3 regions of the Pseudomonas sp. NPDC099000 genome follow, and region 2 is predicted to be linked to each of the others. Evidence: predicted binding sites of a transcription regulator. Region 2 holds the regulator's gene; each other region holds the start of a gene.

Region 1 (7,651 bases), on a different contig from region 2:
CTCACTGAGCAAATGGTGGGCATGCAGGCGACTCATCACGCCTTTGTCGCAATACAGCAGGTACTGGCGAGTAGGGTCCAGTTCCTTGAAACGAGCGTTCAATGCATAAAACGGCATCGTTTGTACCTCAATGCCAGCAAGGCCCAGCGGGTCGTCTTCAGCGGCATCCGGGTGACGGATATCGATGACGATCTGACCAGCCAGCGCTTCGCTGACTTCTTCGATCTGCAAGTCCTGGCCCAATTCGTCGATCACGCGATCGATCGGCACCAGTTTGGCGTTCTCGAGCGCACGCTCAAGTACTGCCATGTCGAACTGTTGTTCTTCGTACTCCACGCGTGGACGCTTGGCGTGGGTCTTGGGGTTCACCGAGATGACCCCGCAGTATTCCGGCATGTGCTTGGCGAAGTCGGCAGTGCCGATTTCGTTGGCCAGGTCGATGATGTCCTGCTTGTGACTGGCGATCAGCGGACGCAAGACCAGCTTGTCGGTCACGCAGTCGATCACGGACAGGTTCGGCAATGTCTGGCTCGACACCTGGGAAATCGCCTCGCCGGTAACCAGCGCATCGATGTCCAGCCGATCGGCAATACGGGAAGCAGCGCGCAACATCATACGCTTCAAAACTACACCCATATGACTGTTATCGACTTTCCCGAGAATTTCTCCCAGTACTTCCTCGAATTGCACGCTCACAAATAACACGCGTTGGGAGCTGCCGTACTTCTTCCAGATGAAGTGCGCGACTTCCATGACGCCCAGTTCATGGGCCCGTCCGCCCAGATTGAAGAAGCAGAAATGGCTCATCAGGCCGCGGCGCATGACCTGGTAAGAAGCAACGGTCGAATCGAAGCCGCCGGACATCAGCACAAGCGTCTGCTCCAGGGCACCCAGCGGATATCCGCCGATGCTGTTGTGCTGGCTGTGGATCACATACAACCGTTGGTCGCGAATTTCGATGCGAACTTCGATTTCCGGCTCTTTCAGCGAAATTCCGGCGGCACCGCACTGACGACGCAGCTGGCTGCCGACGTATTTTTCCACGTCCATGGACGAGAAGGTGTGGTGCCCGCCGCGCTTGCAGCGCACCGAAAAGATCTTCCCGGCCAGCGCATCACCGTAGTGCTGCTTGCACTTGGCAACGATGTCGTCGAAGTCACCCAGCGGGTATTCGTCGACTTGCAGGAAATGCGCGATGCCCGGCATGCAGCTCAGGCGCTCGGTCATTTCCTTCAGGGCCTTGGGCTCACTGACGCGCGTTTCCAGCTCGAGATTGTCCCAGACACCGTTCACCACCACAGCCGGGTCCAGGTCGCGGAGCACGGTACGGATGTTTTTGGCCAACTGGCGGATGAAACGCATCCGTACCGGGCGGCTCTTGATGGTGATCTCGGGGAAGACTTTTACGATTAGTTTCATGAAAACAGCGCGCGCTGGGCCAGCCGAAAAAGGGGGGCGCGGATTATAGCGGAAATTGCTCAAGGTTTAACCAGTTTATGTGCAGAAGGTTTTGCGCGCACCAAAACGGGTCATTTGTTGATTTTAACGCTACATTGTAGGGCGAGATTTTCCGCATACAGACGCTTTGTGCCTTTATAAGCGTGATATTGGGGCAAAAAACCCATGGTGGGGCACTGGCATGCAATTTGCTCCCTTGTGAGGCAGGTTGCCTTGGCAGAGTATTCGCGCCGGCATCACCCACATTCTAAGGGCATCCACTACTAAGCCCGAAGCCACCCGGAGGACACTATGTCGAAGTCGGTTCAACTCATCAAAGATCATGACGTCAAGTGGATTGATCTGCGCTTCACGGACACCAAAGGCACTCAGCACCACGTGACCATGCCGGCTCGCGACGCGCTGGATGAAGCTTTCTTCGAAGAAGGCAAAATGTTCGACGGTTCCTCCATCGCTGGCTGGAAAGGCATCGAAGCTTCCGACATGATCCTGCTGCCGGACGACAGCACTGCCGTTCTCGACCCGTTCACCGAAGACCCAACGCTGATCATCGTTTGCGATGTAATCGAGCCTTCGACCATGCAAGGCTACGATCGCGACCCACGTGCGATCGCCAAGCGTGCCGAGGAATACCTGAAGTCGACCGGTATCGGCGACACCGTATTCGTAGGCCCGGAGCCTGAGTTCTTCATCTTCGATCAGGTGAAGTTCAAGTCCGACATCTCCGGTTCGATGTTCAAAATCTTCTCCGAACAAGGTTCCTGGATGTCCGACCAGGACATCGAAAGTGGCAACCATGGCCACCGTCCAGGTATCAAAGGCGGTTACTTCCCGGTTCCACCGTTTGACCACGACCACGAAATCCGTACCTCCATGTGCAACGCCATGGAAGAAATGGGCCTGGTCATCGAAGTTCACCACCACGAAGTGGCCACTGCTGGCCAGAACGAAATCGGTGTGAAGTTCAACACCCTGGTCGCCAAGGCTGACGAAGTTCAGACCCTGAAATACTGCGTACACAACGTGGCTGTCGCTTATGGCCGCACCGCGACCTTCATGCCTAAGCCGCTTTACGGCGACAACGGTTCGGGCATGCACGTTCACCTGTCCATCGCCAAAGATGGCAAGAACACCTTCGCTGGCGAAGGCTATGCCGGCCTGTCCGACACCGCTTTGTACTTCATCGGCGGCATCATCAAGCACGGTAAAGCACTGAACGGCTTCACCAACCCGTCGACCAACTCCTACAAGCGTCTGGTCCCAGGTTTCGAAGCTCCAGTAATGCTGGCCTACTCGGCTCGTAACCGTTCCGCTTCGATCCGTATTCCTTACGTGTCCAGCCCTCGCGCTCGCCGTATCGAAGCTCGCTTCCCGGATCCGGCAGCCAACCCGTACCTGGCCTTCGCTGCCCTGGTAATGGCCGGCCTGGACGGTATCCAGAACAAGATCCACCCTGGCGATGCTGCTGACAAAAACCTGTATGACCTGCCGCCTGAAGAGGCGAAAGAGATCCCGCAAGTTTGCGGCAGCCTGAAAGAAGCCCTGGACGAGCTGGACAAAGGTCGTGCGTTCCTGACCAAAGGCGGCGTGTTCTCCGATGACTTCATCGACGCTTACATCGCTCTGAAAAGCGAAGAAGAAATCAAAGTACGTACCTTCGTACACCCACTGGAATATGAGCTGTACTACAGCTGCTGATCCGGTAGCGCCTGCGCAAGCGGCGTGACAAAAAAGAGGCCTCCTTCGGGAGGTCTTTTTTATGCCCACGATTTCACGACCAACGAATAACCCCTGTAGGAGTGAGCCTGCTCGCGATAGCGGTTTCTCATCCAAAATGAATGTTGCTGGCACACCGCTATCGCGAGCAGGCTCACTCCTACAAGGTTTTGTGGTGTTCGAGAAAGATCAGCAAATCATTCCGAAATGTTAACGCCTTGGGTCAATCGCCACCCCTGACCTATGCTGCAACCCAACGCCTTCGCTTCTGGTCGATTTTATGGGTCGTGGTTTTTTACTGATGTTGCTGCTGATCGCCCTGCCCGCCGCAGCGCAGATCTATAAGTACACCGACGCCTCCGGTAACACTGCCTACAGCAATCAACCGCCCGACGGCGTCAAGGCGCAGCCGGTCGAGTTGCCACCGCTCAACAGTGTTGCGCCCCAGGCACCTCCTGTGCCCGCTGCCGAAGCCAGCAATCGCGAGCAGCCGCGCAGCGCCTACGAGGTGCTGGAGCTGACCGGTTTGCCCACCGACGAAGCCCTGCGCGCCAACAACGGCACGTTCACGGTCAGCGTCATGATCAAACCGCGCCTGCAAGCGCCGCATCTGCTCAGATTGTTGCTTGACGGCCAACCCTATGGGCAATCGAGCAACGTGCCGATCCTGCAACTGGTGAACATCGACCGTGGCGAACACAGCCTGGCAGTGCAAGTAATCGACGGTGAGAACATCGTCCAGCAAAGCCCGACGGTGACATTCACCGTGCAACGGGTGCACAAGCGATGAGGATGTGGCTGCTGATGGCCTGCCTGATCGCGCTGCCGGTCACGGCCGAGGTCTTCACCTACGTCGACGCTCACGGCAACCGGGTCTACACCGACCAACCAGGCTCAGGCAACGCCAAGCGCGTGCCGCTGGCGACGAGCAATCGCATGTCTGCCAACCCCACCAGGGCGGCGCCGGTGATTGCTACGCAGAAAACCGAAGACAAACCTTTGTTCCACTACGACATGCTCCGCGTGCTGGTCCCGGAACCGGACGCTACGGTCCGTAGCAATGCCGGCGAGCTGATCGTCAGTGTCACCAATGAACCCGGCCTGCAACGAGGGCACCGCTACCGATTGCTGCTCGACGGCCAACCCACCGCCGAGCCCGGCCTCAGCCCTGTATTTGCCCTGAGCAACATCGACCGAGGCAGCCATAACCTGTCCGTGGAAATCCTCGACGAACAGGGTCGTACCGTCGAACGCACGGCCAATCAACCCTTCCAGATGCTGCGCATCTCCCTCGCACAGAAGCGCAAAGTCAAACCCTGCGTCCTCACCGACTACGGCCAACGGCCGGAATGTCCGCTCAAAGACAAACCTGAAGAAGAAAAAAATCCCTTCCTGCGTTTCTTCTAACCTCGTTCAGCTTTGCGCACTATATTGGTGCAATAGGTTGCACCGTACCCACATCCCAACCCATTTTGGTTCGAAAGTACCCGCGGAAGCTGGCAGAACGCCACGCAAACGATCGTCAAACGCCCGTTTCAGGCTTTAAACGCTTCTTTTCGGAGCCTTGGTTTGGTTTTTGCATTTTCCTCGTATCGGCGCGTTATCCACGCGCATGCCCTGCTCCAAAAGAGGTCCTAATGACCATCAGTGACGCACTGCATCGTCTGCTACTCGACAATCTGACCACCGCCACCATCCTGCTCGACGCCGAATTGCGCCTTGAGTACATGAACCCGGCAGCGGAGATGCTCCTGGCCATCAGCGGTCAGCGTAGCCATGGGCAGTTCATCAGCGAGTTGTTCACCGAATCCACCGAAGCGCTGAACTCCCTGCGCCAGGCGGTCGAGCAGGCGCACCCGTTCACCAAGCGCGAAGCGATGCTCACCGCCCTCACCGGCCAGACGCTGACCGTCGACTACGCGGTAACACCGATCCTGGCCAACGGCGCGACGATGTTGCTGCTCGAAGTCCACCCCCGTGACCGCTTGCTGCGGATCACCAAGGAAGAGGCGCAGCTGTCGAAGCAGGAAACCAGCAAAATGCTGGTGCGCGGCCTCGCCCACGAGATCAAGAATCCGCTGGGCGGTATTCGCGGCGCAGCTCAACTGCTCGCCCGCGAACTGCCGGAAGAAAGCCTGCGCGATTACACCAACGTCATCATTGAAGAAGCCGACCGCCTGCGAAACCTCGTGGACCGCATGCTCGGCTCCAACAAACTGCCGTCGCTGGCCATGTGCAACGTCCACGAAGTGCTGGAACGCGTCTGCCATCTGGTGGAAGCGGAAAGCCAAGGCTGCATCACTTTGGTGCGCGATTACGACCCAAGCATTCCCGACGTATTGATCGACCGCGAACAAATGATTCAGGCGGTATTGAATATCGTGCGCAATGCGATGCAGGCCATCAGCAGCCAGAACGAGCTGCGCCTGGGCCGCATCAGCCTGCGCACCCGCGCCATGCGCCAGTTCACCATCGGCCACGTGCGGCATCGCCTGGTGACCAAGATCGAAATCATCGACAACGGCCCGGGCATTCCCGCGGAGTTGCAGGAAACCATCTTCTTTCCCATGGTCAGCGGCCGCCCGGACGGTACCGGGCTGGGCCTGGCCATTACCCAGAACATCATCAGCCAGCACCAGGGCCTGATCGAATGTGACAGCCACCCAGGCCACACCACCTTCTCGATCTTTCTGCCCCTGGAACAAGGAGCCACATCGACATGAGCCGTAGTGAAACCGTGTGGATCGTCGATGACGACCGTTCTATCCGTTGGGTCCTGGAAAAAGCCCTGCAGCAAGAAGGCATGACCACGCAAAGCTTCGACAGCGCCGATGGCGTGATGAGCCGCCTGGCGCGCCAGCAGCCGGACGTGATCATCTCCGACATTCGCATGCCGGGTGCCAGCGGTCTGGACCTTCTGGCGCGGATTCGCGAACAACACCCACGGTTGCCGGTGATCATCATGACTGCGCACTCCGATCTGGACAGCGCGGTCGCGTCCTATCAGGGCGGCGCGTTTGAGTACCTGCCAAAACCGTTCGACGTCGACGAAGCCGTTTCGCTGGTCAAACGTGCGAACCAGCACGCCCAGGAACAGCAAGGTCTGGAAGTCCCGGTCGCCTTGACCCGCACCCCGGAAATCATCGGCGAAGCGCCGGCGATGCAGGAAGTGTTTCGAGCCATCGGGCGCTTGAGCCACTCCAACATCACCGTGCTGATCAACGGCGAATCCGGTACCGGTAAAGAGTTGGTAGCCCACGCCCTGCACCGCCACAGTCCACGGGCGGCGTCGCCGTTCATTGCGCTGAACATGGCGGCGATCCCGAAAGACCTGATGGAATCCGAGCTGTTCGGCCATGAGAAAGGCGCGTTCACCGGCGCGGCCAATCTGCGTCGCGGACGTTTTGAACAGGCTGACGGCGGCACGCTGTTCCTCGATGAAATCGGCGACATGCCGGCGGATACCCAGACTCGTTTGCTGCGGGTGTTGGCGGACGGCGAGTTCTACCGCGTCGGTGGCCATGTGCCGGTGAAGGTCGATGTGCGCATCATCGCCGCGACTCACCAGAATCTGGAAACCCTGGTGCACGCCGGGAAATTCCGTGAGGACTTGTTCCATCGCCTCAACGTGATCCGCATCCACATTCCACGGCTGTCGGACCGTCGCGAAGACATCCCGACCCTGGCCAAGCACTTCCTCAGCCGCGCTGCGCAAGAACTGGCGGTGGAGCCGAAGCTGCTGAAAAGCGAAACCGAGGAGTACCTGAAGAACCTGCCGTGGGGCGGCAACGTGCGTCAGCTGGAGAACACCTGCCGCTGGATCACGGTGATGGCTTCGGGTCGCGAAGTGCACATCAGTGACCTGCCACCGGAGTTGCTGAGCCTGCCGCAGGATTCGGCGCCAGTGACCAACTGGGAGCAAGCGCTGCGCCAGTGGGCTGATCAGGCGCTGGCTCGCGGTCAGTCGAGCCTGCTCGACAGCGCCGTGCCGGCGTTCGAGCGGATCATGATCGAAACCGCCCTCAAACACACCGCCGGCCGCCGCCGCGATGCCGCCGTTTTGCTGGGCTGGGGGCGTAATACCCTGACGCGCAAGATCAAGGAATTGGGAATGAAGGTTGATGGTGGGGATGATGATGAAGGGGAAGAGGGTTAATTCCCTCACCTGATCGTTCCCACGCTCCCGCGTGGGAGTGCCTTAATGGACGCTCTGCGTCCGCTTCGGCAGGGACGCGAAGCGTCCCGGGCTGCATTCCCACGCAGAGCGTGGGAACGATCAAATAATATGCTTTTGGGGACTAAGTGCACCGCCGTAATGCACCGTGAACCGCAATCGCGCACGGCAACAGATCCGAAATCCCGCCCACGTTCGCAATCGAATCCCTATCGAAAAAACACGAAAGCCCCGAATCTCGGGGCTTTCAGCATTCCAACGCAGCTTTCTGTTTCAACTTGTTAAAACCTGGCACGCCCCCTG
Region 2 (7,651 bases):
CGCGCTTGAAGGACAGTCCCTTCAGCTCGACCGCGTAGGCGTTATCGGCACTCATCTAAACTCCTTGCGATGCAGCCTCACACTCGGACGCCTGGCTTTCTGACGAAAGCACATACCTCCCCGGGCAGGCCGAACTGGCGGCGAACTATATCACTGCAAAGGCCAAGCGCCCAAGGCCCAAGCCGGCCCATGTTCAGCAACATGCCAGGCAAAAAGCCCCATTCAGAAGGGATTCGGTAACAGGGAATGACAAAGCGTGACGAACTTGCGTGAGGGTTTTGATCATTACCGCTATAATCGCCGCCTTTTCATCAGGCTATACGATTTCTGACATGAGCCAATCCAGCGACCTGATTCAATCTGCACAACGCACCATCCGCCTCGAACTGGAAGCCGTACAAGGCTTGCTGCCCCATATCGACGCAGATTTCGTACGCGCTTGCGAGATGATTCTGGAGAGCAAAGGCCGCGTGGTCGTGGTCGGCATGGGCAAATCCGGGCACATCGGCAACAAGATCGCCGCCACCCTGGCCAGCACCGGCACCACAGCGTTTTTCGTGCACCCGGCCGAAGCCAGCCACGGCGACATGGGCATGATCACCCGCGACGACATCATCCTGGCCCTGTCGAACTCCGGTTCCACCAATGAAATCGTCACCCTGCTGCCCCTGATCAAGCGTCTGGGCATCAAATTGATCAGCGTGACCGGCAATCCGGACTCGGCGCTGGCCAAGGCTGCCGAGGTCAACCTCAATGTTCACGTCGAGCACGAAGCCTGCCCGCTGAACCTGGCGCCGACTTCGTCGACCACCGCCGCGCTGGTCATGGGCGATGCCCTGGCCGTTGCGCTGCTGGAAGCCCGGGGCTTTACCGCTGAAGACTTCGCCTTTTCCCATCCGGGCGGCGCGCTGGGCCGACGCCTGTTGCTGAAAGTCGAAAACGTCATGCACGCCGGTCAGGAACTGCCGCAGGTTCAGCGCGGCACGTTGCTCAAGGATGCACTGATGGAAATGACCCGCAAGGGCCTGGGCATGACCGTGATCCTGGAAGCCGATGGCAAACTGGCCGGGATCTTCACCGACGGTGACTTGCGCCGCACACTGGACCGCAGCATCGACATCCACAGCGCCACCATCGATCAGGTCATGACCGCGCACGGCAAAACCGCTCGCGCCGAGATGCTCGCCGCCGAAGCCCTGAAAATCATGGAAGACCACAAGATCAACGCACTGGTCGTGGTCGACAGCGAAGACCGCCCGGTCGGCGCCTTGAACATGCACGACTTGCTGCGTGCGGGAGTAATGTAATGAGCACGGACCTGCTGCAACGCGGCAAACAGATCAAACTCGCGGTGTTCGACGTCGATGGCGTGCTGACCGACGGGCGCCTGTACTTTCTCGAAGACGGCAGCGAATTCAAGACGTTCAACACCCTCGACGGTCAAGGCATCAAGATGTTGATGGCAGCCGGCGTGCAGACCGCTATCATCAGCGGCCGCAAGACCCCGGTGGTCGAACGGCGGGCGAAGAACCTCGGCATTCCACACCTCTACCAGGGCCGCGAAGACAAACTGGTGGTGCTCGACGAACTTCTTGCCCAACTCAACCTAAGCTATGAACAGGTCGCCTACCTGGGTGACGACTTGCCGGATCTGCCGGTGATTCGCCGCGTGGGCCTGGGCATGGCCGTAGCAAACGCTGCCAGCTTCGTGCGTGAACACGCCCATGGCATTACCCTGGCCCGTGGTGGCGAGGGTGCCGCTCGCGAATTCTGTGAATTGATCCTGCGCGCCCAGGGCCGCCTCGATGCGGCCAACGCCGCGTACCTGTGAGCCCATTATGCTGAGCAAAAAGATTCGTAACCTCCTGCTGTTCGGCTGCATCGCGGCGCTGTTCGCCGCGGTCGGCTACTGGAACATCAGCCCGGAACGCTTCCTCGACAAACCCGTAGCCAAGGTCGATGAAAGCGCGATCGACTATTACGCCCTCAACGCACACAGCGTGCAGTACCTGCCGGACGGCAAATTGCAGTACGAAATGACGTCCGACAAGGTCGAACACCTGAAAGTGAGCGAGGTGACGTTGCTGACCAACCCCGACCTGAACATGTTTCGCGGTACGCAGTTCCCCTGGCACGTCCAGAGTGAGCACGGCGAAGTCAACCCGGACGGCACTCAGGTCGAGCTGATCGATTCGGTGCGCATCACCCGTTTCGACGAGAAAAACCGTAGGACCCTGATTACCACCACCCGTATGACTGTGTTCCCCAAGGAGCAATATGCGCAGACCGATCAACCCGTTAGAATCGACGGCGCTGGCGGTGTATCGACAGGCAACGGAATGAAAGCGTATTTGAAAGAAAGCAGGATACACCTGCTATCGAACGTAAGAGGACAGTATGAGGCTCGTTAAAACTCTCCCTATTTTGCTCAGTCTGGGCGCAGCACTGGGAAGCGTGAGCGCCTGGGCTCTGCCGAACGATCAAGAGCAGCCTATCCGCATTCAGGCCGACGACGCCCAACTGGACGACAAGAATGGCGTTGCCACCTATAAAGGTGACGTGATCATTACTCAGGGCTCGATGAAGGTCACTGGCAATACCGTGACCATCACCCGCACCCCGGCTGGCGACATCGATGTGGTGACCTCGGTGGGCAACCTGGCCTACTTCGAGCAGATGCAGACGGCTGGCGACACCAAGCCTGTTCAGGGTTGGGGGGTGACTATCCAGTACCACGCCTCGCAAAACCGCGTCGTGCTGATCGATAAGGCAAAAGTTATCGACAAGGACAACAACACCACCCAAGGCGAGAAAATCGTCTACGACACCGAGAAAAAGCTTGCGAGCGCCGGTCGCGCGACAGGCGCCAAGGTCACCGAGTCGCGCCCGCGCATCGACATGGTGATCCAGCCGAAGAAGAAAACCGACGAGCAAAAGGCCCAGTAATGGCAACTCTGAAAGCTCAGCATCTGGCCAAGAGCTACAAGAGCCGCCAGGTCGTGCGCGACGTCAGCCTGTCCATCGACAGCGGTCAAATCGTCGGCCTGCTAGGTCCTAACGGCGCCGGCAAGACCACCTGCTTCTACATGATCGTCGGCCTGGTGCAGGCCGATCAGGGCCGCGTGCTGATCGATGATCTGGACGTCAGCCACCAACCGATGCACGGCCGTGCAAAGGCCGGTATCGGCTATCTTCCGCAAGAAGCGTCGATCTTCCGCAAACTGTCGGTGGCGGACAACATCATGGCCATCCTCGAGACCCGCAAGGAACTCGACAAGGCCGAGCGTCGCAAGGAGCTGGAAAGCCTGCTGCAGGAATTCCACATCAGCCATATCCGCGACAACCTCGGCATGAGCCTGTCCGGCGGTGAGCGTCGCCGGGTGGAAATCGCCCGGGCACTGGCCACCAACCCGAAATTCATCCTCCTCGACGAACCATTCGCCGGTGTGGACCCGATTTCGGTGGGCGACATCAAACAGATCATCTACCACCTCAAGGCCAAAGGCATTGGCGTGCTGATCACTGACCACAACGTCCGTGAAACCCTGGATATCTGCGAAACCGCCTACATCGTCAACGATGGCCAACTGATCGCCGAAGGTGACTCCGCCACCATCCTGGCCAACGAACTGGTCAAGGAAGTGTATCTGGGCCACGAATTCCGCCTTTAAGCGCTAAGGTGTCTGGCTGATTGTCCGAGCGCTTGTCTCGATAAAAAATCAATACTTTTTTATTGTTACAGCGCTCTAGGCAAACGCTGCAGTTTCGGGCATATAATTTGCTTATGTTTGGCGCTCCGGCGCCCTGTAGTGGATGGCGCATGTGCGCCGGCGAATAAGGTGTTAAGCCCCTGCCATGAAACCATCGCTAGTCTTGAGAATGGGCCAGCAGCTGACGATGACACCTCAGCACCAACAGGCCATCCGCCTGCTCCAATTGTCGACCCTGGACCTGCAACAGGAAATCCAGGAGGCCCTGGAGTCCAATCCGATGCTCGAACGCCAGGAAGAAGGCGACGACTTCGATAACGCCGACCCCTTGGCCGACAAAGCCGAACAGCTCCCCAACGCCGATATTTCGGAACCCTCTTACCAGGAAACCGCCCCGACGGTGGATAACCTCGAGGAAGGCGACTGGAACGAGCGCATTCCCAACGAGCTGCCCGTCGATACCGCGTGGGAAGACGTCTACCAGACCAGCGCCAGCAGCCTGCCGAGCAATGATGACGACGAGTGGGATTTCACCACCCGCACATCGGCCGGTGAAAGCCTGCAAAGCCATTTGTTGTGGCAACTGAACCTGGCACCGATGTCCGACACCGATCGCCTGATCGCCGTGACCCTGATCGACTGCATCAACAATCAGGGCTACCTGGACGAAACCCTCGAGGAAATTCTCGAGGCCTTCGATCCGGAACTGGACATCGAACTGGACGAAATCGAAGCCGTCCTGCACCGCATCCAGCAATTCGAACCAGCCGGCATTGGCGCCCGCAACCTGGGCGAATGCCTGCTGCTGCAATTGCGCCAACTGCCAGCCAAGACGCCTTGGCTGGCCGAAGCGAAACGTCTGGTCACCGACTACATCGACCTGCTCGGCAGCCGTGATTACAGCCAGCTGATGCGTCGCATGAAGCTCAAGGAAGATGAATTGCGCCAGGTCATCGAGCTGGTGCAGAGCCTCAACCCGCGCCCGGGCTCGCAGATCGAGTCCAGTGAAGCCGAGTACGTTGTCCCTGACGTGATCGTGCGCAAGGACAATGAGCGCTGGCTGGTCGAGCTGAACCAGGAATCGGTGCCACGACTGCGGGTCAACGCCCAATACGCCGGGTTTGTGCGCCGCGCCGACACCAGCGCCGACAACACTTTCATGCGCAATCAGTTGCAAGAAGCCCGCTGGTTCATCAAAAGCCTGCAAAGTCGCAACGAAACCCTGATGAAAGTGGCCACCCAGATTGTCGAGCACCAGCGCGGCTTCCTGGAGTACGGCGACGAAGCGATGAAACCGCTGGTGCTGCATGACATCGCCGAAGCGGTGGGGATGCACGAGTCGACGATTTCACGGGTGACCACGCAGAAATTCATGCATACCCCTCGGGGCATCTATGAACTGAAATACTTTTTCTCCAGCCACGTCAGCACCTCCGAAGGCGGTGAATGCTCGTCCACAGCGATCCGCGCGATCATCAAAAAACTGGTTGCCGCGGAAAATCAGAAAAAGCCGTTGAGTGACAGCAAGATCGCTGGTTTACTGGAGGCACAAGGCATTCAGGTGGCTCGCCGCACCGTCGCCAAGTACCGCGAATCTCTAGGGATCGCGCCTTCGAGCGAACGCAAGCGGTTGATGTAGAGCCACGCCACAGCGTTCCAGTGGTAGATCATCTGATCTACCGCTTTATGCACTGGCAACGAAGGAGAAGCTGTATGCAAGTCAACATCAGTGGACACCAACTGGAAGTGACCGAACCTCTGCGCGCCTACATCGGCGAAAAACTCGAACGATTAGAGAGGCATTTCGACAAGATCACCAACGTGCAGGTCACGATGACGGTCGAAAAGCTCAAGCAGAAAATCGAAGCCACGCTGCATATTCCCGGCAATGAAGTGGTCGCAAACGCGGAGCATACCGATATGTACGCGGCGATCGACGCACTGACCGACAAGCTGGATAAACAACTCAAAAAGCATAAGGAAAAGACCCAAAGCCTCCTTCAGGGCGCGACCGGTCGTTAACACTCCCAACCCATGATCCGACTTGAAAACATCCTGACCCCCGGCCGTTCCCTCGTGAACGTGCCGGGCGGCAGCAAAAAGAAAGCCCTCGAGCAAATTGCCAACCTTATCCACCGCGAAGTGCCGGATCTGGCCATGCAGGATGTTTTCGAGAGCCTGGTCGCCCGTGAAAAACTCGGTTCTACCGGTTTTGGCAACGGCATCGCCATTCCCCACTGTCGCCTCAAGGGTTGCACCTCACCCATTAGTGCCTTGATGCACCTCGATGCACCCATCGATTTCGACGCCATCGACGGCGCCCCGGTTGACCTGCTGTTCGTTCTGCTGGTCCCGGAAGCCGCTACCGATGCCCACCTGGAACTACTGCGCCAGATCGCCAGCATGCTCGATCGCAAGGAAGTCCGCGAAAAACTGCGCAGCGCCCCGAGCAATGAAGCCTTGTATCAGGTTGTCCTGGACGAGCAAAACGGTCATTAATCATGCGCCTGATCATCGTCAGTGGCCGTTCCGGCTCAGGTAAAAGTACCGCACTCGATGTTCTCGAGGACAACGGCTACTACTGCATCGACAACCTGCCCGCCGGATTGCTGCCGGAACTGGCCGAGCGAGCGCTGATTCATACTGAACTCGCACAACCGCTGGTTGCTGTATCTATCGATGCGCGCAACCTGCCGAGTCATCTATCGCGGTTTCCGGAGCTGCTGGAAGAAGTCCGCAGTCGGCATATCAAATGCGATGTGTTGTACCTGGACGCCGACGAAGAGACCTTGCTCAAACGCTTCTCGGAAACCCGCCGTCGCCACCCGCTGAGTACTGCCCACCGTTCGTTGGCGGAGGCGATTCAGGACGAAACCAGTTTGCTGGGGCCGATCGCCGATCTGGCGGACCTCAAAGTCAACACCACCAACCTGAACCTGTATCAACTACGCGATACCATCAAGTTGCGCCTGTTGAACCAGCCAGATAGCGGCACTGCGTTCCTGGTGGAATCTTTCGGATTCAAACGTGGCATGCCGGTAGATGCCGACCTGGTGTTCGACGTGCGCTGCCTGCCCAACCCTTACTGGAAGCCGGAATTGCGCGATCAGTCCGGGCTTGATCAACCGGTGGCCGAGTACCTGGCGGCACAACCGGACGTCGAAGAGATGTTTCAGGACATTTCCACTTACCTGCTCAAGTGGTTGCCGCGCTTTGCCGCCAGCAACCGCGCTTATGTCACCATTGCCATTGGCTGCACCGGCGGGCATCACCGCTCCGTCTACCTGACCGAACGTCTGGGCCAGGTCCTGCAACAATCCCTGAAGAACGTCCAGGTTCGCCACCGCGACCTCAGCTAAAGGATTCACATCGCGATGCCTGCTCGGGAAATAGAAATCATCAACAAGCTGGGCCTTCATGCCCGTGCTTCGGCAAAATTCGTTGGCGTTGCCGGTGAGTTCAAGGATTGCACGATACGGGTCGGACGTACTCCCGAGTCCATGGTAGACGGCAAAAGCATCATGGCCATGATGATGCTCGCCGCCGGCAAGGGAACAAAAATTCACCTGAGTACCGAAGGTGAGCAGGCCGACGATGCCTTGCAAGCATTGGTGGATTTGATCAACGACTACTTCGGCGAAGGCGGCTAAGCACTCGCCTAGGCGAGTGCAGTATCCATCACCATCATCAAACAAAACCCGATCAACAAGCCAAGGCTCGCCAGCTTGTCGTGACCATTGCGCCGCGACTCGGGGATGACTTCATGGGTGACCACCAGCAACATCGCACCCGCCGCCAACGCCAATCCCAACGGCAACAGCAATTCGGCCAGGCTCACCAGCCAGGCGCACAACAGCGCGAAGACCGGCTCGACCAGACCTGACGCAGCACCTATCAGGAACGCCTTGACCCGCGACATTCCCGCCCCGGCCAACACCAGC
Region 3 (7,651 bases), on a different contig from region 2:
CACGTCCGGACGCACCGTTTCGACGCGCGCGGGCAGGTCGATGGTCAGGCCGGATTCGTCGATCACCTCGAACCCGGCTTCGGTCAGGGCCGCTTTCAGGCGACCGACTTTCTTCGCGGTGTCGTTGATCAGCAGGATACGCAACATATTCGCAATCTCCTGTCAGCGGCTGGCGAGAAGGGGCGAGCTGTCGCTCATGGCGTGCAACTTGAAACTGCGGGCATAGCCGGTCGGGTCGGAGCCGTCCCAGATTTTGCCGTCGATCAACTGGCTGCTGCGCATTGCCTCGCCCTCGGAGGCAACACCGACTGCGCTGGCGACCTCTCGGTACAAGTCTAGTTGTTGGACCTGACGGGCCACGCCGAGGTAATCCGGGTCGTCGCGCAACAGGCCCCAGCGGCGGAACTGGGTCATGAACCACATGCCGTCGGACAAGTACGGCACGTTGACCTCACCGCCCGCATGGAAACGTAGGGCGTGCGGGTCCTGCCAGCGATTGCCGAGGCCATCGGCGTAGTCGCCGAGCAAGCGCGGTTCGATGCAATCGAGCGGCGCATCAAGGTATTCGGGTGCGCTCAACAGCTTCGCGGTGCTGCGGCGGTTTTCGCTGCTGTCTTCGATAAAGCGGCTGGCTTCGAGGATCGCCATCACCAACGCCCGGGCGGTGTTCGGGTACTGCTCGACAAAGGCGCGGGTGCAGCCGAGGACCTTTTCCGGATGGTCGGGCCAGATGCTTTGGCTCGTCGCCATCGTGAATCCCTGGTTCTGCTTCACTGCGCTGGCGGACCACGGCTCGCCGACGCAGAAACCATCGATGCGCCCGGCTTGCAGGTGCGTGACCATCTGTGGCGGCGGCACCACCACGCTGTCGACGTCCTGCAACGGATGGATGCCCTGACTTGCGAGCCAGTAATACAGCCACATGGCGTGGGTGCCTGTGGGAAATGTCTGGGCGAAGGTCAGTTTTGGGCGACTTTGGTGCACGTGCAGGTGAAGTGCTTCAGGACTGGTCACCCCCAAGGCCTGCAAGCCATGAGAGAGGTTAATGCTCTGGCCGTTCTGGTTCAGGCCCATGAGCACCGCCATGTCGGTCGGCGCCACGCCGCCGATGCCCAGGTGCACGGCGTAGATCAGACCGTACAGGCTGTGGGCGGCGTCGAGTTCGCCGCTGACCAGTTTGTCCCGCAGGTTGGCCCAGGACGACTGGCGCTTGAGGTTCAGGGTCAGGCCGTAAGGCTGCGCGAAACCCTGCGTGGCCGCGACCACCACCGAGGCGCAGTCGCTCAGGGCCATGAAGCCGAGGTTGATTTCAGTCTTTTCCGGGGCATCGCTGCCATTGACCCAGGCCAGTGGGCCTACTGTGGTTTCATTCATGGCTAAACACCTTCCAAAAAAAAGCGCCGTACCGGGCTGCTTGCCAGGGCAAGGCCAGGTGACGACGCCTTTGTCTTTTGACTCATCCCGCCGTTGGCATGAGTGCTGATGTCAGTGATGGTGCAAGGCATATGCCATCGCCCGCTGATTTTGTCGCGCACCTCGCTTGCGACCGCGATGCACGGCTATAATCGCCGCCTCATTTCGCCGCCATTCGAGTCAAAACCGCCCATGTACACCCTGGCCCGTCAGCTGTTGTTCAAACTTTCCCCGGAAACCTCCCACGATCTGTCCCTGGACCTGATCGGCGCGGGCGGGCGTTTGGGCCTCAACGGTTTGCTGTGCAAGGCGCCGGCGAATATGCCGGTGAACGTCATGGGGCTGGAGTTTCCGAACCCGGTAGGTTTGGCGGCCGGTCTGGACAAGAACGGCGCGGCCATCGACGGGTTTGCCCAGCTGGGTTTCGGTTTTGTCGAAATCGGCACCATCACCCCGCGTCCGCAGCCGGGCAACCCCAAGCCACGGATTTTCCGTTTGCCGGAGGCCGAGGCGATCATCAACCGCATGGGGTTCAACAACCTTGGCGTCGATCACCTGCTGGCGCGCGTGGCGGCGGCCAAATACAAAGGCGTGCTGGGCATCAACATCGGCAAGAACTTCGATACGCCGGTCGAGCGCGCCGTCGACGATTACCTGATCTGCCTGGACAAGGTCTACGCCCATGCCAGCTACGTGACGGTCAACGTCAGCTCGCCGAACACCCCGGGCCTGCGCAGCCTGCAATTCGGCGATTCGCTCAAGCAATTGCTGGCTGATCTGGCGACCCGTCGCGCAGAACTGGCCCTGCGCCACGGCAAACATGTTCCGCTGGCGATCAAGATTGCTCCGGACATGACCGACGAAGAAACCGCACAGGTCGCGCAGGCGTTGATCGAAACCGGGATGGACGCGGTGATCGCCACCAACACCACCCTGAGCCGCGTGGGCGTCGAAGGCATGGAGCATGGTGACGAAGCGGGCGGTCTGTCCGGCGCACCGGTTCGCGACAAGAGCACCCACACCGTGAAGGTGCTGGCAGCGGAACTGGCTGGTCGCTTGCCGATCATCGCCGTGGGCGGCATCACCGAGGGCAAGCACGCGGCCGAGAAAATCGCCGCGGGGGCAAGCCTGGTACAGATCTACTCCGGCTTCATCTACAAAGGCCCGGCGTTGATTCGCGAGTCCGTCGACGCCATCGCCGCCCTGCGCTGAACCCCTGTGGCAAGAGTGCTTCTGGGCTGAGGTGAGTTCTTTGTGGCGAGGGGATTTATCCCCGTTGGGTCGCGAAGCGGCCCCAAAACCAGTCAACTCGGTGAATCAGTCAAAACTCATTGGCAGGATTTGCGACGGCTTCGCCGCCGAACGGGGATAAATCCCCTCGCCACAAAAGCCTACCGCAATTTTTACAGGCATAAAAAAGGGCTCCTCGAAGGAGCCCCTGGGCCGGAGCCCGCCGCCCGGATGGGGCGTGCGTGGTAAGTCGTTACGTAATCAGATTGTCGTGTCGGAGTGTGTGCCCTGTGTTAGCCGACGGCGTGAAGTTCGTTGAGTCTGTGGATTCCCGCAGTGCCGGTCATACCGTCCCAGTTGTCGCCGCGTCCTTCTCGCCAGCCGTTAATCCAGGCTTGGCGTACCGACGGTAGAGTAAATGGGCAAAGCTCACGGGATTTGCCACCAACGCCATATTGATATCCGCGCAAAAATGCTCTTTCCAACGGATCACGCTTAAGTCTTCTCATAGGGTGTTGCCCTCACTTGTTGACTGTATTTATCGCGTCGACCTCAATTGAGGTCTGGCAGAAAAACTCCTGCCGTTGGGGCTCGCTGCCGGCGTCGCGAGCCAAGGTGTTGACGTCGTTGCGGCGTCAACCTGTGTTGAGTTCTAACCAATGCGTCACATCGAGGGAATGACCGTTTTGTCATAAGAACGTAACCATAAAGATGCTAAGGCCATAAGTAACACGATGTTTGTCCCGTGTTTATTGGTCAAAGCCCTGTATGATCGGCCCCCCGCAGGATGTTGGGGTTAATCCTTTAGTGAGAATGGCTCCTGTTGAGCAGGAAGACTATTCGACGAAGGGTCGGCTTATGACATTTTGTTGCATCAACTTTTTTATCTGCCTGTGCATCTAAGCTCTTCTAACCTGAGCAGCACAGGTGGGACGGCACACCTTCGTGCCACGCGGGCGCTCTTTTAGAAAAGCGCCTGATTGAAAACCGGGCCGGCAATGCGTTGCCGGTTCACTTAGCTAAAGGCTCTGAAATTCCAATGTCCGATCAATTCGAAATCTTCCTCACTTGCCCCAAAGGCCTTGAAGGCCTGCTGATCGAGGAAGCCGTCGGGCTTGGCCTTGAAGAAGCACGTGAGCACACCTCTGCCGTGCGCGGCATGGCCACCATGGAAACCGCTTATCGTCTGTGCCTGTGGTCGCGTCTGGCGAACCGGGTGCTGCTGGTGCTCAAGCGTTTCCCGATGAAGGACGCCGAAGACCTGTACCACGGCGTACTCGACATCGAGTGGCAAGACCACATGCTCAACGACGGCACCCTGGCCGTTGAGTTCAGCGGTCATGGCTCGGGTATCGACAACACTCACTTCGGCGCCTTGAAAGTCAAAGACGCCATCGTCGACAAACTGCGCACCCCCCAAGGCGACCGTCCTTCCATCGACAAGCTCAACCCGGACCTGCGCATTCACCTGCGCCTGGACCGTGGCGAAGCCATTTTGTCCCTGGACCTCTCGGGCCACAGCCTGCACCAGCGCGGATATCGTTTGCAGCAGGGCGCGGCGCCGCTGAAGGAAAACCTCGCGGCCGCCATCCTGATCCGTTCCGGCTGGCCACGCATTGCGGCCGATGGCGGCGCACTGGCTGACCCGATGTGCGGTGTCGGCACGTTCCTCGTCGAAGCGGCAATGATCGCCGCCGACATGGCGCCGAACCTGCGTCGCGAACAGTGGGGCTTTACCGCCTGGCTCGGTCACGTGCCGGCGCTGTGGAAAAAACTCCACGAAGAAGCCACCGAGCGCGCCGCAGCCGGTCTGGCCAAGCCACCGCTGTGGATTCGCGGTTACGAAGCCGACCCGCGCCTGATTCAACCGGGCCGCAACAACGTCGAGCGTGCGGGTCTGAGCGAGTGGATCAAGATCTACCAGGGCGAAGTCGGCACCTTCGAACCGCGCCCGGACCAGAATCAGAAAGGTCTGGTGATCTGCAACCCGCCTTACGGCGAGCGTCTGGGCGACGAGGCGAGCTTGCTCTACCTCTACCAGAACCTTGGCGAGCGTCTGCGTCAGGCCTGCCTGAACTGGGAAGCGGCGGTGTTCACCGGCGCCCCGGACCTGGGCAAGCGCATGGGCATCCGCAGTCACAAACAGTATTCGTTCTGGAACGGCGCCTTGCCGTGCAAATTGCTGCTGATCAAAGTCACTCCGGACCAGTTCGTCACCGGCGAGCGTCGCACCCCGGAACAGCGTCAGGTTGAGCGTGAGCAGGCCGAAGTCGAAGTCGCAGACAATGACGTGGCACCCGGCAAATACGAGAAGTACAACAAGAACGGTAACCCGATCAAACCGGCCCCGGTGGTGATCGAGCAACCGCGCTTGAGCGAAGGCGGTCAGATGTTTGCCAACCGCCTGCAAAAGAACCTCAAGGCTTTGGGCAAGTGGGTCAAGCGCGAGGGCATTGATTGCTACCGCGTCTACGATGCCGACATGCCGGAATATTCCATGGCCATCGACCTGTATCAGGATTGGGTCCACGTCCAGGAATACGCCGCGCCTAAATCCATCGACCCGGAAAAAGCCTCGGCGCGCATGTTCGATGCCCTGGCCGCCATTCCGCAGGCCTTGAACATCGACAAGAGCCGCGTGGTGGTCAAGCGCCGCGAGCGTCAGAGCGGCACCAAGCAGTACGAGCGCCAAGCGGCGCAAGGCAAGTTCGTCGAGGTCAACGAAGGCGGCGTGAAGTTGCTGGTGAACCTCACGGATTACCTCGACACCGGGCTGTTCCTCGACCACCGCCCAATGCGTATGCGCATCCAGAAAGAGGCGGCCGGCAAGCGCTTCCTCAACCTGTATTGCTACACCGCGACCGCCAGCGTTCACGCGGCCAAGGGCGGTGCGCGCAGCACCACCAGCGTCGACCTGTCGAAAACCTACCTGGACTGGGCGCGTCGCAATCTGTCGCTGAACGGTTTCTCCGACAAGAACCGTCTGGAGCAGGGTGACGTGATGGCATGGCTCGATGCCTGCCGTGACGAGTACGACCTGATCTTCATCGACCCGCCGACGTTCTCCAACTCCAAGCGCATGGAAGGGATCTTCGACGTGCAGCGCGACCAGGTTCAGTTGATCGACCTGGCCATGGCGCGCCTGGCGCCGGGCGGCGTGTTGTACTTCTCCAACAACTTCCGCAAGTTCACGCTCGAGGAAAACCTCGCCTCGCGTTATGCCGTTGAAGAAATCACCGCCCAGACCATCGATCCGGATTTCGCCCGTAATGGCAAGATCCACCGTGCCTGGAAAATCACAGCCCGTTGACAGATAAGTGATTGGATCCACAGGGCCTTGATTTTTAAAGGCTCTTGGGTCCTTTCAGTGCTGGTCAAATTAGTGGCTAATGGCTATAACTCACTCATGGCCAATGGGCTTTTCCGGCACCTGGCATTTTGAGTTGCCTCTATGTCGTTTCAGGCCGTGCGCCCCAAGATCCTGGGTTTTATCAGTGAAGATGTCTCGGCCTGGCTGGTCGCGCTGCTGGTATTGCTCGTCGGCGGAATTCTGACGGGATTGCTGGCCTGGTCGACACTGAATCTGTTTCACCAGCAATTGCGGCAACGTTTCCAGCTGCTCGCCAGCGAACGTTACAGCCGCATCGAAGAACGTTTCGAAGATCAGGAGCAGCGCCTCGACGGCCTGCGCCGGTTCTTCGCCAATTCCGAGTCGGTCTCCCGCGCGGAGTTCGACGGTTACACCCAACCGTTGCTGCACCGCACCCAGGCGTATTCATTCGCTGCACGGGTCACCCGTGCCGAGCGGGCAGAGTTCGAGCGCAAGGTGCGCGAAGAAGAAGGTTTGAGCGACTTCACCCTGCGTGAGCTCAATGCCGAGGGCCAACTGCAATTGGCCGCCGAACGGGATGAATACGTGGTGGTGCTCTACAGCCAGACCCTAAGCCGACTCGGCTCGCCGCTCGGCTACGACTTGTTCGCTCAGCCGTTGCGCCGCGCCACCCTTGACCGGGCTGACAAACTGGGCAGCATGGCCGTCTCGCAACCGATGCATCTGGTCGGCATCGAACCGGCCTATGCGCGGGGGGTGCTGCTGGTGGCGCCGGTGAAGCGTCAGAGTGATGCGGCGACGGCGGCCGCGAAACCCTACGGCTATGTGATGGCAGTGATCAGCATGCGCCAGTTGCTGGCGGACGGGTTGCCGGAGGCCAGTTATGACTATCTCTCGGTGCGCATTCTCGACCTGTCCACCGACGATCAGCACGAAGTGCTTTACGAGTCCTTTAACTCGCCTGCGCCCAGTGAATTGTCCGCGACACGCCTGCTGCGTATGGCCGACCACGACTATCAAGTCGACATCCTGCCCAGCGAAACCTTTCTGAAAGCCAACCATTCCTCGGTGACCAGCCTGGTGGTGCTCGGTGGTTTGCTCAGTGTGCTGCTCAGTGCGTTGCTCTACGTGCTGGTCAGCCAGCGCCAGCGCGCGCTGAAGATGGTCGAGCAGCGCACCGAGGAATTACACGCCCGTGAGCAGGAATTGCGCGGCACCCACGGCCAGTTGCACGGCGTGCTGAATGCCGCGACCCAGGTAGCGATCATCGCTACCGACCTGCGAGGCGTCATCAGCACCTTCAACGCCGGAGCCGAGCAAATGCTGGGCTATTCCAGCGCTGAAGTGGTGGGGCGCATGACCCTGGAAAACCTGCACTTTCCCCGGGAGCTGGTTGCACGCTCGGCGGAGCTGAGTGCGCGGTATGGCAAGCCGATTCCGACCTGTCAGGCGATGTTGGTCGAAGGCGGGGAAGAGGGCGGTCACGAAGCGCGGGAGTGGACGCTGGTTCGTCAGGATGGCAGCCATTTGACCGTGAACATGCTCGCGACCCCGGTCCTCGACGAGCAAGGCCTGTGGGTCGGGCATCTGGCGGTCTGCATCGACATCACTGAGCGCAAGCGTGTTCACGAGGCTTTGGCTGCGCGCGACCTGTTGCTGAAAAAACTCAGCGCCCAT

The links. Region 2 encodes sigma-54, which starts transcription at its own class of promoters, with help from an activator protein. Its sites were predicted from a motif close to ANTGGCATNNANNTTGCTNT; they were not measured.
Region 1: the regulator sigma-54 is predicted to act here: its motif matches at 1,634-1,653, upstream of glnA (type I glutamate--ammonia ligase).
Region 3: the regulator sigma-54 is predicted to act here: its motif matches at 1,494-1,513, upstream of ACIQV9_RS10155 (CmpA/NrtA family ABC transporter substrate-binding protein).

Annotation. Positions count from the first base shown of each region.
Region 1 is NZ_JBIWAF010000016.1:119,594-127,244, reverse strand. It holds gene thiI (tRNA uracil 4-sulfurtransferase ThiI) at 1-1,419, opposite strand, end outside; gene glnA (type I glutamate--ammonia ligase) at 1,750-3,156, shown strand; gene ACIQV9_RS19180 (DUF4124 domain-containing protein) at 3,455-3,964, shown strand; gene ACIQV9_RS19175 (DUF4124 domain-containing protein) at 3,961-4,581, shown strand; gene glnL (nitrogen regulation protein NR(II)) at 4,812-5,897, shown strand; gene ntrC (nitrogen regulation protein NR(I)) at 5,894-7,330, shown strand.
Region 2 is NZ_JBIWAF010000007.1:91,377-99,027, reverse strand. It holds gene ACIQV9_RS11460 (ATP-binding cassette domain-containing protein) at 1-55, opposite strand, end outside; gene ACIQV9_RS11455 (KpsF/GutQ family sugar-phosphate isomerase) at 333-1,307, shown strand; gene ACIQV9_RS11450 (HAD family hydrolase) at 1,307-1,831, shown strand; gene lptC (LPS export ABC transporter periplasmic protein LptC) at 1,839-2,411, shown strand; gene lptA (lipopolysaccharide transport periplasmic protein LptA) at 2,398-2,946, shown strand; gene lptB (LPS export ABC transporter ATP-binding protein) at 2,946-3,671, shown strand; gene ACIQV9_RS11430 (RNA polymerase factor sigma-54) at 3,856-5,349, shown strand; gene hpf (ribosome hibernation-promoting factor, HPF/YfiA family) at 5,424-5,732, shown strand; gene ptsN (PTS IIA-like nitrogen regulatory protein PtsN) at 5,745-6,209, shown strand; gene rapZ (RNase adapter RapZ) at 6,212-7,069, shown strand; gene ACIQV9_RS11410 (HPr family phosphocarrier protein) at 7,085-7,360, shown strand; gene ACIQV9_RS11405 (ZIP family metal transporter) at 7,369-7,651, opposite strand, start outside.
Region 3 is NZ_JBIWAF010000006.1:97,980-105,630, reverse strand. It holds gene ACIQV9_RS10160 (ANTAR domain-containing response regulator) at 1-147, opposite strand, end outside; gene ACIQV9_RS10155 (CmpA/NrtA family ABC transporter substrate-binding protein) at 163-1,374, opposite strand; gene ACIQV9_RS10150 (quinone-dependent dihydroorotate dehydrogenase) at 1,606-2,625, shown strand; gene rmf (ribosome modulation factor) at 2,937-3,152, opposite strand; gene rlmKL (bifunctional 23S rRNA (guanine(2069)-N(7))-methyltransferase RlmK/23S rRNA (guanine(2445)-N(2))-methyltransferase RlmL) at 3,683-5,953, shown strand; gene ACIQV9_RS10135 (diguanylate cyclase) at 6,095-7,651, shown strand, end outside.